4 regions of the Streptomyces sp. NPDC005962 genome follow, and region 1 is predicted to be linked to each of the others. Evidence: riboswitches for the same ligand, from Rfam matches in the RefSeq annotation. Region 1 holds a riboswitch; each other region holds the start of a gene.
What was found. Region 1 has a riboswitch for thiamine pyrophosphate ahead of thiO (glycine oxidase ThiO). Riboswitches for the same ligand answer to the same signal wherever they lie in the genome.
Positions count from the first base shown of each region.

Region 2: linked by a shared signal. The riboswitch ahead of ABZ370_RS05910 (cytosine permease) and the one ahead of thiO (glycine oxidase ThiO) in region 1 are both predicted to bind thiamine pyrophosphate.
Region 3: linked by a shared signal. The riboswitch ahead of thiC (phosphomethylpyrimidine synthase ThiC) and the one ahead of thiO (glycine oxidase ThiO) in region 1 are both predicted to bind thiamine pyrophosphate.
Region 4: linked by a shared signal. The riboswitch ahead of ABZ370_RS17050 (thiamine ABC transporter substrate-binding protein) and the one ahead of thiO (glycine oxidase ThiO) in region 1 are both predicted to bind thiamine pyrophosphate.

Region 1 covers NZ_JBEXVE010000006.1:332,098-334,290, forward strand. The annotation lists gene thiO (glycine oxidase ThiO) at 1-959, opposite strand, end outside; TPP riboswitch at 958-1,071, opposite strand; gene ABZ370_RS13575 (FAD-dependent oxidoreductase) at 1,269-2,193, shown strand, end outside.
Region 2 covers NZ_JBEXVE010000002.1:535,822-538,014, reverse strand. The annotation lists gene ABZ370_RS05910 (cytosine permease) at 1-890, opposite strand, end outside; TPP riboswitch at 948-1,043, opposite strand; gene ABZ370_RS05905 (triphosphoribosyl-dephospho-CoA synthase) at 1,056-1,958, opposite strand; gene ABZ370_RS05900 (IlvD/Edd family dehydratase) at 2,077-2,193, opposite strand, start outside.
Region 3 covers NZ_JBEXVE010000005.1:49,837-52,029, forward strand. The annotation lists gene thiC (phosphomethylpyrimidine synthase ThiC) at 1-1,076, opposite strand, end outside; TPP riboswitch at 1,069-1,187, opposite strand; gene ABZ370_RS10490 (YibE/F family protein) at 1,257-2,193, shown strand, end outside.
Region 4 covers NZ_JBEXVE010000009.1:66,451-68,643, forward strand. The annotation lists gene ABZ370_RS17045 (iron ABC transporter permease) at 1-185, opposite strand, end outside; gene ABZ370_RS17050 (thiamine ABC transporter substrate-binding protein) at 281-1,354, opposite strand; TPP riboswitch at 1,350-1,453, opposite strand; gene rlmN (23S rRNA (adenine(2503)-C(2))-methyltransferase RlmN) at 1,519-2,193, opposite strand, start outside.

The sequences.
Region 1 (2,193 bases):
AGTTCGGTGATGCCGGGCACCAGCTCGTGCGCGTCGCGCAGCAGCTCGTACACCCCGCCCGCGGTGACCGTGGTGTCCCAGCCCAGCTCCTCCGTGGTCGCGCCGACGACCAGCTCGCCGTTCTCGCGCGGGACGAGGTAGACGTGCCCGCCGCGCACCACGGCCCGCACGGTCCGGGACAGGAAGGGCGCGTACGGGCCGGGCACCGACAGCCGCAGTACCTGGCCCTTGACGGGACGTATGGGCGGCAGGACCTCCTCGGGGACGCCCGGGAGCCGTCCGCTGAGGCTGCCCGCGGCCAGCACGGTCTGCCCGGCGGCCAGCCGGGTGCCCGTACCGTCGGCCAGCTCGGCCCCGGTGGCCCGGTCGCCGCCGCCGTTCAGCAGCAGCCGCTCCGCGCGGACGCGGTGGAGGACCACCCCGGCGCGCTCGCACGCCGCCAGCAGCGCGGCCGCCAGCCGCCGCGGGTCGACCTGGTGGTCGCCGTCGACGCGCAGGCCCCCGCGCACGCCCGGCGCGAGCATCGGCTCCAGGCGCCTGCATTCGCGCCCGGTCAGCCACTGTGCGTCCAGACCGAGCCGCAGCTGGAAGGCGTGCAGCTCGCGCAGATGGGCGCGGTCGTCCGCGTCGAGCGCCACCGAGAGCGTGCCGCAGGTACGGAAGGCCAGGTCATGGCCGCTCGCCTGCTCCAGCTCCGCCACGAACGACGGATAGCGGCGCGCCGAGGCCAGATTCAGCCCGAGCAGGGTCTGCTCGCCGTAGTGCAGCTCGGTGACGGCCGCCAGCATCCCCGCCGCGACCTGCGCGGCCCCGCCGCCGGGCGCCGGGTCGACAACGGCGGTGCGCAGGCCCCGCTGGGCCGCCCGCCAGGCCGTGACCAGGCCGATGATGCCGCCGCCGATGACGAGGACGTCGTACGGTGCGGGGCTGCTCCGGGATGATTCGTCTTGCGTGTGCATGGGCTGGTCGCCCCCTCCCTTCGCCGGCATGACCCGGATCAGGTTCGTACGGTCGGAGGCCGCGCCAGCCTCCCTCTCAGCCCGGTGCGCCCGGGCTCCCGCGAGTGCTTTGTCCCGCCACCCTAGTACGCGTCCCGAATCGGCCGGAAGGGAGCGCCCCGGGCGGGCCCGCGCGGAGCCCCATGCCACGGGCCGTTGCCACGGGCCGTTCGGCCCGCCGGGCTGTGCCCGAGATCTCGTCGTGCGCTCTCCGGTCCGCCCCACCTGCCGCAATACAGTGATCGTGTGAGCGATGAGACGACGAAGACGATGGCGTCCTCGGCGGGTGGCGGCGGACAGCGGGTGGTGATCGTCGGCGCGGGTATGGCGGGGGTACAGACCGCCGTCGCGCTGCGCGAGCAGGGCTGGACCGGGGAGGTCCTGCTGCTGGGCGCCGAGCCCCATCAGCCGTACGACCGGCCGCCGCTGTCCAAGGCCGTGCTGCTCGGCAAGGCCGAAGGGTCCGCGTTCGACGTGGACTTCGACGCGCTCGGCATCGAGCTGCGGCTCGGCGTCGCCGTGACCGGGCTGGACCCGGCCGGGCAGACGGTCGGCACCGGGTCCGGCCCGATCCCGTACGACGTCCTGGTGATCGCCACCGGCGCCGAGCCGATCGCCCTGCCCGGCAGCGAGGGCGTCCCCGGCGTCCACCTCCTGCGCACCCTGGACGACGCCGAACGGCTGCGCCCGGTGCTCGCCCGGCAGCACGAGATCGTGGTGGTCGGGGCGGGCTGGATCGGCGCGGAGTTCGCGACGGCGGCCCGCGAGGCGGGCTGCGCGGTGACGGTCGTCGAGGCCGCGGACCGGCCGCTGGCGGGCGCCCTCCCGGCGGAGGTCGCCGCCCATATGACCGGCTGGTACGCGGACTACGGCGCCACCCTGGTCACCGGCGCCCCGGTGACCGCCGTGGACCGGACCGGGCTGCAGCTCGGCGACGGCACCCGGCTGCGGGCCGGTGCGGTGGTCGTCGGCATCGGCGCCCGGCCCGCGACCGGCTGGCTGGCCGGTTCCGGCGTCGAACTCGCCGAGGACCGGTCCGTCGCCGCCGACGAGGGGCTGCGCACCTCGGCGCCCGATGTGTACGCCGTCGGCGACTGCGCGTCCTTCCCCTCCGCCCGCTACGGGGCACGGCTGCTGGTGCACCACTGGGACAACGCGCTCCAGGGGCCGCGGACGGTCGCCGCCAATGTGCTCG
Region 2 (2,193 bases), on a different contig from region 1:
TCGTTCATGGCGTTGCTGCACAGCGCGGCGAGCGCCACGGCCAGCAGCCCGAACGCGCCGAGCACCCCGCCGCCCAGCGCCGTCTCGACGCCGCGGGCGGTCTGGTCGGTGAAGATGGAGGCCCCCCACAGCCCGAGCGCCTGGACCGCCACGAAGGACACGGTGACCCCGAGCAGAGTGCACCAGAACATGCGGGTACGGGAGGTGGCGCGGGGCAGATAGCGGCTGAAGTCGCTGGCGTACGGCGCCCACGAGATCGCCAGGCTCAGGGCGATCGTGCTGGTCAGGACGAAGGCGCCGATACGGTCGGGCCCGTGCGCGGACCCGGTGGTGGCGGGGTGGACACCGTCGAGCAGCTTGACGGCCAGGATGGCGAAGGCGGCGGCGAGGACGAACGTCATCAGCTTCTGCATCCGGTGGACGGCCTCGTAGCCCAGCACCCCGAGCGCCCCCTGCCCGGCCATCATCAGCAGCACACCCAGCCAGAACGGCAGCCCGCACAGCCGGGCCAGCGCGTCACCGCCGAAGAGGCCGATGAGCGCGTCCCAGGCGATCGACGACAGCCACTGCAGAACACCGGGCACCGCCACGCCCCGGCCGAACGCCAGCCGTGCCAGGGGCAGCTGCCCGGCCCCGGTCAGACTGCCCCAGGTGCCCAGATACGCGGTGGGTACGGCGCCGATGAGGGTGCCCAGCACGACGGCGGCCAGCGCGGTGGCGAAGTCCAGGCCGAGGCCGATGCCGATGGTGCCCGTGAACACACCGGTCATGGTCAGGTTCGGGGCGAACCACACGGTGAACAGGCGCCCCGGGCCGCCGTAGCGGTGGCTTTCCGGAACCGGCGCGATACCGCGCGCCTCGACGCGCAGATCGCCGGGCGCGGCGGGCATCCGCCCGTCGAAGACGGATTCCGCGCCGGTGATGGCCGGGTCGGTGGCAGCATGCGGCAATGGCATCGATGACATCCCTCCGCCAGTGCTAACTGGTTCAGGTTCGACGGGTGTGATCTCAGCCCCCGTGTGGGGGCACCCCGTGTCCGGTGGAGCGCCCCCAGGCTAACCCCTCGCCCCGGCGACCCGGTCCCGGGGGCGGCCCGTCGCCGGGAGCGCGTCCAGGAACAGCGCCCCCGCCAGCACCGCGGCGCTGCCGCGCGGCGCGACACCGGTCCCGCGCAGCTCGGCGTCGAGAGTGGCGAGGGCGGCCGCGCCCTGGGCGGACGTGGCGCCGCCCGCCTCCAGCACACCGCGGGCGCCGTCCTGCACCCGCCGGAGCGCGGGCGGCCCCGCCTGGTACAGCGGTCCGGTGTCCTGGAGGGTGCTCATCACGGTGAGCAGCGCGTCGAGGCGGGCCTGGGTCTCGGTGGCCCCCGCCGCACGGGTCCGGGACAGGACGTCCAGGGCGCGGCGCACATGCGGGAAGGCGGCCCGCGCCTCGCCACGCGCACCCGCCGCCCCGTAGGTGGCGGAGACCTGCGAGCCCGCCGACGGCCTGCGCGGGGCGCCGCGGTCGGCGTGGGACGCGAGCTGCCGGGCGGTGGCGGTCAGCTCAAAGGGGGCGGCGCCGGGTTCCAGGGCGGCGGCCGCCACCAGCAGCCCCAGTACCCACAGCGCCCCATAGTGGAGACGGCCGGTGGCCGGACCGCCACCGGCGCGGTCACCGGCCGGGTCGCCACCGGCCCGCGCCATGGTCCACTCGGCGCAGCGGCCGATGGCGCCCAGCTCCTCACGGAGCGCACGCGTCGGCTCGCCGGGGCGGCGTGCGGCGGCGGCCATGGCCGCGAAGCCGGGCGCCAGCGCCTTGGCCGACCAGCGCAGCGCGAGCAGATCGGTGCCGGTGGCGCGGGCCTGCAGATCGCGGGTGTCCGCGAGGCCCGGTTTGGGGGTCAGCTCCGCCTGGGAGATCAGGGCTCGTACGGCGGTCTGCGCCAGGGCCTCGTCCGTGGAACGCGTCGTGGGCATGCCCGGAGGGTAGGGGGCGAACCTTTCCCGGACCTGGGCCGTTCCTGTGACCCCGCTGTGGGGCCCGTCCCGCCCGGGCACGCACTGTGCGTGTCCGGGCGGCCGCGGTGTCCCGCCCTCAGTGTGATTCGCGGGCGACGAACGAGCCGCGGGTGCCGGTGAGGAAGTCCAGTCCGGCACCGAGGTCGGCCTGTTCGACGTGGTCGCGGTAGATCTGCTCCCATCCGCCGGTGGC
Region 3 (2,193 bases), on a different contig from region 1:
TCGTTGGCGTCGGCGATCGATCCGGGGCGCAGTCCGTCACCGAGCGAGTAGGTGACGTCGTACGCCGCGAGGATCTCGCACAGCTCCTCGAAGTGGGTGTAGAGGAAGGACTCCTGATGGTGGGCCAGGCACCAGGCGGCCATGATCGAACCGCCCCGGGAGACGATGCCGGTCTTGCGGCGGGCGGTCAGGGGGACGTACGGCAGCCGTACGCCCGCGTGGACCGTCATGTAGTCGACGCCCTGCTCGGCCTGTTCGATGATGGTGTCCTTGTAGACCTCCCAGGACAGCTCCTCGGCCTTGCCGTCGACCTTCTCCAGCGCCTGGTAGAGCGGCACGGTGCCGATGGGCACCGGAGAGTTGCGCAGCAGCCACTCGCGGGTGGTGTGGATGTTGCGTCCGGTCGAGAGGTCCATGACCGTGTCGGCGCCCCAGTGGGTCGCCCAGGTCATCTTGTCGACCTCTTCCTCGATGGACGAGGTGACGGCGGAGTTGCCGATGTTGGCGTTGACCTTCACCAGGAACCGCTTGCCGATGATCATCGGCTCGATCTCCGGGTGGTTGACGTTGACGGGCAGCACGGCCCGCCCCGCCGCGATCTCCTCGCGGACCACCTCGGGGGAGACGTTCTCGCGGAGCGCCACGTACTCCATCTCCGCCGTGACCTCGCCCCGGCGGGCGTAGCTGAGTTGGGTGACGGCGGCGCCGTCGCGGGCCCGGCGGGGCTGGCGCGGCCGTCCGGGGAAGACCGCGTCGAGGTTGCGCAGGCCGTCGCGGGGCGCGGTGGGTTTGAGCCCGTCGTCCTCGGGACGGGCCGGACGGCCGGAGTACTCCTCGGTGTCGTCGCGGGAGATGATCCAGTTCTGCCGCAGTGGCGCGAGGCCACGGCGGACGTCGGTTTCGATGTGGGGGTCGGTGTACGGGCCGGACGTGTCGTACAGCGTCACGTCCTGGCCATTGGTGAGGTGCACGCGGCGAACCGGGACCTGGAGGTCAGGGCGGGAACCCGTGACATATCCCTTGTGCCAGCCGAAATCGGCAGCGTTTTCGCGCATGTGTGCATCCTGCTGAGTCATGAGACCCACTCCCTACGCCGGCATTACCCGGTAACAGGTTCAGCGGTCGGCGCAGCTCTCTGGCGTCAGCGCCCTCTCAGCCCGGTGCTCCGAGCTCCCGCGATTGCAAAGGTGCCCCTACGCTAACGGTTTCCCGGCATCCCTGAACAGGGGGCCATCCACTCTTGCGATGATGCGACGGTGACCGCGACACAGCAGGACCACCCGCCCGAGCAGTCCCACCCGTCCGGCCAGGCCCACAGCCAGGCCCACGGACACGGCCACAGCCACGCCCACTCCCACGGCCCGGCCGCACCCGTCTCCGCACGCCTCCGCAAGGTCATCGCGGCGGTGCTCATCCCCTTCGCCGTCGCCGTCGTCGCCGGGCTGATCGCGCTGTGGCCGGGCGGCCCCGAACACACCACGCAGGGCCGCAGCGGGCTCGGCTTCGACCAGGAGACGGTCTCCGGGCGGGTGGTGAAGGTCGAGGAGGTCAACTGCGCCGACGTCAACGCGCAGCCGCAGGCACCCACCGAACCGGGTCAGCAGGGCGGCTCCGCCCCGAACCCCGGCGGCGGAACCGGGGGCGGAACCGAGGGCGGCTCCGGCGGCGGGAAGACCGTCTGCGAGAGGGCCACCATCGAGGTCACCTCGGGCAAGGACAAGGGCCGTACGTTCCCCGAGATCGTCCAGCCGAACGCCTCACGGCAGTTCAGCGCCGGGCAGGAGCTGAAGCTGTCGTACGCGCCCAAGGCGCCCAAGAACCTCCAGTACTCGGTCTCGGACATCAACCGCTCGTTCCCGATGGCGCTGCTCGCCGGGCTGTTCGCGCTCGTGGTCGTGGCCGTCGGGCGGCTGCGCGGGGTCTTCGCGCTGGTGGCGCTGGCCATCAGCTTCGGGGTGCTGACGCTGTTCATCCTCCCGGCGATACTCCAGGGTTCGAATCCGCTGGTGGTCGCGGTCGTCGGGGGCAGCGCGATCATGCTGCTGGCGCTCTATATGTGCCACGGGCTGAGCGCCCGGACGTCGGTCGCGGTGGTCGGCACCCTGGTCTCGCTGCTGCTGATCGGCGTGCTCGGCTCGCTGTTCATCGGCTGGGCGTCGCTGACCGGCAACACCGACGACCAGACCGGTCTGG
Region 4 (2,193 bases), on a different contig from region 1:
GTCAGCCCGGTCGACGCGGCCGCCTGCCAGCCGGTGAACCACAGGGTGTGCAGGACGGACGGGTCGCCCAGCACCTCGGGTATCCGCCCGAGGTGCCAGCGGCCGTCGGCGCGCAGCCCGCGGGTGACGATCGCGGCCACCGGATACGCGAAGAAGACGGCGAAGAAGGCGAGCGGCACGGCCATCAGGCCGAACCGCAGGGCGGCGCCGCGCAGCCCGCCGCGTTCGCGGGACTGCGCGGGCGCGGGGCGCTCGGCGGGATCGACAGGCTCCGTGGGCTCTACAGAACGAGCGAGGACCATGCCTTGACCCAGGGCTCACGGTTCTTGGCGATCTTCCGCGGAGGCAGGGTGGCCGGGTCGGGGATCTTGGCCCCGTACCGGGTGAAGACCTCCGGCAGCCTGGCGTCCTCGCGCACCGGGTTGACGTACATGTTCAGCGGTACGTCCTCCTGGAAACGCTTGGTCAGCAGGAAGTCCAGCAGCGCCTTGCCGCCCTTGGTGTTGCCCGCGCCCTTCAGCAGCCCGGCGAACTCCGTCTGCCGGAAGCAGGTACCGGCCGCCACCCCGGTCGGGGCCTTGGCGGGCTTCGACTTGGCGTCCACCACCTCGGCGGGCGGGCTGGAGGCGTACGAGACGACGAGCGGCTTGTCGCCCTTGCCGCCGCCCGCCGAGCCGGAGAAGCGGTCGTAGTACGCCTGCTCCCAGCCGTCGACCACCTCGACGCCGTTGGCCCGCAGCTTCTTCCAGTAGTCGCGCCAGCCGTGGTCGCCGTAGCGGGCGGCGGTGCCGAGCAGGAAGGCCAGGCCGGGGGACGAGGTAGCGGCGTTCTCGGTGACCAGCAGGTTCTTGTACGCGGGCTTGGTCAGATCGGCGAGCGTCTTCGGCGGCGCGAGCTTCTTGCCCTCGAAGTAGGCGCGGTCGTAGTTGACGCAGATGTCGCCGTAGTCGACCGGTGTGACGCGGTGCTTGGCGCTGTCGAGCTGATGCGCGGCCGGGACCTTATCGAGGCCCTTCGCCTCGTACGGCGTGAACAGGTCGTTGTCCAGCGCGCGGGAGAGGAGGGTGTTGTCGACGCCGAAGAACACATCGCCCTGCGGATGGCCCTTGGACAGGATCGCCTGGTTGACGGCCGCCCCCGCGTCACCACCGGCCTGCACCCGCACCTTGTAGCCGGTGGTGCGGGTGAACTCCTTGAGGACCGCTTTGGACGCCGCGAACGAATCGTGCGAGACCAGGGTGACGGTCTTGGAGTCCTTGCCGTCCGCCGCGCCCCCGCCGCAGCCGCTGAGAACACCGGTGCCGAGGGAGCCGACGAGAGCGGCGGTGACGGCACGCCGAAGATGACTGTTCATCGTGAGGCTGACTCCCTACGCCGGTATGACCCGGATCAGGTTGGAGGGTCTGCGGCCGTGCCGCACTCTCAGCGCTGTCGCGCTCCCCTGTCGGAATGTTCAGTTGTCCATCGTTGCGGGATGGTTGTACGACGATGGCGCGAAGGCACCGTATCAGCCGGTGGTCAGCGCTCCGTGGCCGCCAACTGTCCGCACGCCCCGTCGATCTCCTGCCCCCGGGTGTCCCGGACGGTCACCGGCACGCCATGCCGCTCCAGGGCCGCCACGAACGCCCTCTCGTCCTCGGGCCGGGACGCGGTCCACTTGGAGCCGGGCGTCGGGTTGAGCGGGATGAGGTTGACGTGCACCCGGTGGCCCTTGAGCAGCCGCCCGAGCAGATCGGCGCGCCACGCCTGGTCGTTGATGTCCTTGATCAGGGCGTACTCGATGGAGATCCGGCGGCCGGACTTCTCGGCGTACTCCCACGCCGCGTCCAGGACCTCGCGCACCTTCCAGCGGGTGTTGACCGGGACGAGAGTGTCGCGCAGCTCGTCGTCGGGCGCGTGCAGGGAGACCGCGAGGCGGCACTTGAAGCCCTCGTCGGCGAACCGCAGCATCGCCGGGACCAGTCCGACGGTCGAGACGGTGATCCCACGCTGGGACAGCCCGAGGCCGTCCGGCTCGGGGTCCGTGAGACGGCGGATGGCGCCGATGACCCGGTTGTAGTTGGCCAGCGGCTCGCCCATGCCCATGAAGACGATGTTGGACAGCCGGGCCGGGCCACCCGGGATCTCTCCGTCCCTGAGGGCCCGCATGCCGTCGACGATCTGGTGCACGATCTCGGCGGTGGACAGATTGCG